2 regions of the Acidovorax sp. GW821-FHT09B03 genome follow, and region 1 is predicted to be linked to the other one. Evidence: riboswitches for the same ligand, from Rfam matches in the RefSeq annotation. Region 1 holds a riboswitch; the other holds the start of a gene.
What was found. A riboswitch is a leader RNA that binds a small molecule or an ion and turns the genes downstream of it on or off. The one in region 1 is predicted to bind glycine.
Positions count from the first base shown of each region.

Region 2: linked by a shared signal. The riboswitch ahead of AC07PA_RS16355 (D-amino acid dehydrogenase) and the one ahead of gcvT (glycine cleavage system aminomethyltransferase GcvT) in region 1 are both predicted to bind glycine.

Region 1 covers NZ_JBWKPP010000007.1:273,593-275,788, forward strand. Annotated here, with positions in the region: gene AC07PA_RS15780 (TRAP transporter large permease) at 1-693, shown strand, start outside; glycine riboswitch at 733-823, shown strand; glycine riboswitch at 837-961, shown strand; gene gcvT (glycine cleavage system aminomethyltransferase GcvT) at 1,011-2,153, shown strand.
Region 2 covers NZ_JBWKPP010000008.1:112,793-114,988, reverse strand. Annotated here, with positions in the region: gene sorU (SorU family sulfite dehydrogenase c-type cytochrome subunit) at 1-44, shown strand, start outside; gene AC07PA_RS16355 (D-amino acid dehydrogenase) at 57-1,370, opposite strand; glycine riboswitch at 1,465-1,573, opposite strand; gene AC07PA_RS16350 (YXWGXW repeat-containing protein) at 1,743-2,186, opposite strand.

The DNA of each region.
Region 1 (2,196 bases):
GGCGACGGCCGGATGCCGCCCCTGGCCGAGATCCTGCAGACCACCTGGAAGGCGCTGCCCGCCATCCTGCTGCCGGTGGTGATCCTGGGCGGCATGCGCGCCGGCTGGTTCACGCCCACCGAGGCCTCGGTGGTGGCGGTGTTCTATGCGCTGGTGTGCGGCAAGTTCGTCTACCGCACGCTGCAGTGGAAGGCGCTTCCCGACATCCTGGCGCGCTCGGCCCTGCTGTCGGCCTCGGTGCTGATCATCATCGGGCTGTCGGCCGCGTTCGCGTGGATCCTGACCATCGAGGGCATTCCGCAGCAGATGGCCGACTGGCTGGTGGGCATGAACCTCTCACCGTGGATGTTCCTGATCATCGTGAACATCTTTCTGCTGCTGTTCGGCATCTTCATCGAGCCACTGCCGGGCGTGATGGTGCTCGCCCCCATCCTCGCGCCCGTGGCCGTGAAGCTGGGGATCGACCCGATCCACTTCGCGATGGTGGTGATCTACAACCTCACGCTGGGCATGATCACGCCGCCCGTGGGCGGGCTGCTGTTCGTCACCTGCAACGTCTCGCGCGTGCCCATGTCGCAACTGGTGCGCGAGTTGGTGCCCTTCCTCTGGGCCCATGGCGTGGTGCTGGTGGTGCTGACCTTCATCCCGCAGCTGTCGACCTGGCTGCCCAAGGTGCTCGGGTTCATCAAGTAGCGAGGCTGTTGGCCCGACGCTGCCCTCCAGCGGATATACTTGCGCCCGTCAGGAGAGAGTCCCCTTCGCGGGGGCCGCCGAAGGCGCAGGGACACCCCGAACGCTCAGGCAAAAGGACTGGCAAGCGCCTGCAGGGATGCAGGCGTTCCCTTGCTGGAGAGAGGTGGCCGCGCAGCACAGCGCAGGCCATCCACCGAAGGAGCAAGCCGCAGCCGCCAGCCAGGGTGGTGCGGTGAATCTCTCAGGTAAAGCGGACAGCAGGGCAAATCCCGCAACCCATGCACGGGTTGCGGCTTTCATTTGCCCGGAGTCCGCCCATGTCTGCCCCTGCCGCTACCGCAGCCCCCCTGCTCACCACGCCCCTGAACGCCCTGCACCTGGAGCTGGGCGCCCGCATGGTGCCGTTCGCCGGCTATTCCATGCCCGTGCAGTACCCCGCCGGCCTGATGGCCGAGCATGTGCACACCCGCACCGCAGCCGGTCTGTTCGACGTATCGCACATGGGCCAGCTCAAGCTCGTCGGCCCGGATGCCGCCGCGGCCTTCGAGACCCTGGTGCCCGTGGACGTGGTCGACCTGCCAGTAGGCAAGCAGCGCTACGGCCTGCTGCTGACCGACGAAGGCACCATCATCGACGACCTGATGTTCTTCAACCAGGGCAACGACACGCTGTTCGTGATCGTCAACGGTGCCTGCAAGTTCGGGGACATCGCACACATCCAGGCGTGCATCGGCCAGCGCTGCAATGTGGTGCCCATGCCCGACCACGCCCTCCTGGCGCTGCAGGGCCCGCAGGCTGTGACCGCCCTGGCGCGCCTGGCCCCGGGCATCGAGAAGCTGGTGTTCATGACCGGCGGCAGCTACACCATCGCCGGCTGCGACTGCTTCGTGACGCGCAGCGGCTACACGGGCGAGGACGGTTTCGAGATCTCGGTGCCCGCGGCCCAGGCCGACACGCTGGCCCGCGCCCTGCTGGCCCAGCCCGAGGTCAAGCCCATCGGCCTGGGCGCACGCAACTCGCTGCGCCTGGAAGCCGGCCTGTGCCTGTACGGCAACGACATCGACACCACCACCACCCCGCCCGAGGCGGCGCTGAACTGGGCGATCCAGAAGGTGCGCCGCACCGGCGGCGCGCGCGCAGGCGGCTTTCCCGGTGCCGACAAGGTGCTGGCACAGATCGACAACCCCGCCAGCCTGCCACGCAAGCGCGTGGGCCTGGTGGCGCTGGAGCGCGTGCCCGTGCGCGAGCACACCGAATTGCAGAGCACCGATGGCCAGAAGATCGGCGAAGTCACCAGCGGCCTCTTGGGCCCCACGGTGAACGAGCCCGTGGCCATGGGCTACGTGAGCCCCGCGTTTGCCGCCATCGGCACCCGCGTGAACGCCATCGTGCGCGGCAAGGCCGTGGCCATGGAAGTGCGCGCCATGCCGTTCACGCCTGCCAACTATTTCCGCGGCTGATTTCACACCGCTGCGGGCCCGGCCCGCTACATTGCAGATTCCT
Region 2 (2,196 bases), on a different contig from region 1:
CGCTGGCGAGCTTCGTCGCGCAGGCCTCGGGCGCCGCGCCCTGACCGGGCGCTTGCTCAGGCCTTCGACGCCGCAGGCAACAGGCTGGGCACGCTGCTCTGCGGCATGCCCGTGAACGCGAAGTCCAGCTCGGGCGCCAGGCCGCTCACGATGCGCGCCAGCGACTTGCCCGAGCCGCAGGCATGCGTCCAGCCCAGCGTACCGTGGCCGGTGTTGAGGAACAGGTTGGCCAGCTTGGTCTTGCCGATCAGCGGCACATTGCTCGGCGTGGCGGGGCGCAGGCCGGTCCAGAACTGCGCCTGGCTGGCATCGCCGGCCCCCGGGAACAGCTGCTCCACGCGGCGCACGATGGCGTCGCAGCGCACCTGGTTGAGGTCGCGCTGGTAGCCGTTGAGCTCGGCCGTGCCGGCAATGCGCAGGCGGTCGCCGCGCTCGCTGGTGTAGCGCGAGAACACGAGCTTGTACTCGTCGTCGGTGAGGCTCACCTGGTGCGCCATCGATGCGTCCTTGACCGGCATGGTCACCGAGTAGCCCTTGGCCGGGTAGATGGGCAGGTGGATGCCCAGCGGCTGCGCCAGCAGCGGGCTGAACGAGCCCATGGCGAGCACGAAGGCATCGCCGTGCACGCGCTCGAAGCGGCCTTCTGCCGTGGTCACCTCCACATGGTCGATGCGCCCGCCCGCTTCGCGCAGGGCCGTGATGTGCTGGCCCAGGCGAAACTGCGCGCCCGCAGCCTCGCACAGGCGCGCCAGTTCGCGCGTGAAGGTGTTGGCATCGCCCGATTCGTCCTCGGCGGTGTAGGTCGCGCCGGCCAGTTGCGGGCGGATGTGGGCCAGGGCCGGCTCGATGCGCACCGCCTCGTCGGCGCTGATCACCTGGCGTTCGCAGCCGAGCTGGCGCATCTGCTCGGCCGGGGCCAGGGCGCCGTCGAACTCCTTCTGGTTGGTGTAGAAGTGCAGGATGCCCTGCGTGCGCTGGTCGTAGGCGATGCCGGTGGCGGCGCGCAGCTGCTGCAGCGTGTCGCGGCTGTAGGTACCCAGGCGCACGATCTGCTCGATGTTGTGGCGCGTGCGCGCGGGCGTGCAGTTGCGCAGGAAGGACAGGCCCCAGAGCCACTGGCGCATGTCGGCGCGGATGCGGAACAGCAGGGGGGCGTCTTCCTTGCCCAGCCACTGCAGCACCTTGAGCGGCGCGCTCGGGTTGGCCCAGGGCTCGGCATGGCTTACCGAGATCTGGCCGCCATTGGCAAAGCTGGTTTCCGCACCGGGCGCACCCTGGCGGTCGATGACGGTCACCTCGTGGCCGAGCTGTTGCAGGAAATAGGCCGAAGTCACGCCGAGCAGGCCGGCGCCAAGAACGATCACACGCATTTTGAAAGCCTTTGGAAGGGCAATCGCCAGGCCTGTCGATGTCGCTGCGGGTATGGGTGTCCATAGCGCGCAGCGGGCACGTCATTGCCCGGCTGCCGCTCCCCCTGTCCTTGGTACCTGAGAGATTCACCGCCGCCCCTCATGGGCTGCGGCTTGCTCCTTCGGTGCGCTACATGGCGTAGCGGCTCTCCAGACGGCCTTGATGAATGGTGCAGTACGGAACCTGAGCGTGCATGGGAGTTTGCGCCTTCGGTGAAGCGGCCATTGCCGCTTGCTCTCCTGCAGGGGCCATTCTAGGCACAAAGACGAACGCCGCAACTAATGTGCGGCGTTCGTTGCTGATACAAGGCCGGGCGCTGGCCCGGTCAGGCGTCAGTTGCGGCGGGGGTTGTCAGGGTTGCTGTCGCGGCGGTTCGACACACCATCGCCATCGCGGTCCCGGTCGTTGCGGTTGGAAATGCCGTCACCGTCACGGTCCCAGCCGCCACGGCGCATTTCCCAGCGGCCGTCGCGTTCCTGCCAGGTGGGCTGGCGGTAAGCGTAGCCGGGGCGGGCCTTCACCCAGTGGCCGGCGACCCACACATGGCGGCCGCCACGCCAATCCCAATGGCCCTCTTCCCAGACCTGGCCACGGCGTGGGCGCGGCACGGCTTCACGGCGGGGTGGCGGTGGTGCGGGGATGACCTGGTAACCCTGGGGTCCCGACTGGATCACCACGGTGCCTTGGTGCGCCGGCTGGGCCGTGGCTACCGTCGAGAGGCCTGCCAGTGCCAGCGTGGTGGCGATGAGGGCTGCGTAAGTGGTTTTGTAAGCCATGGATGACTCC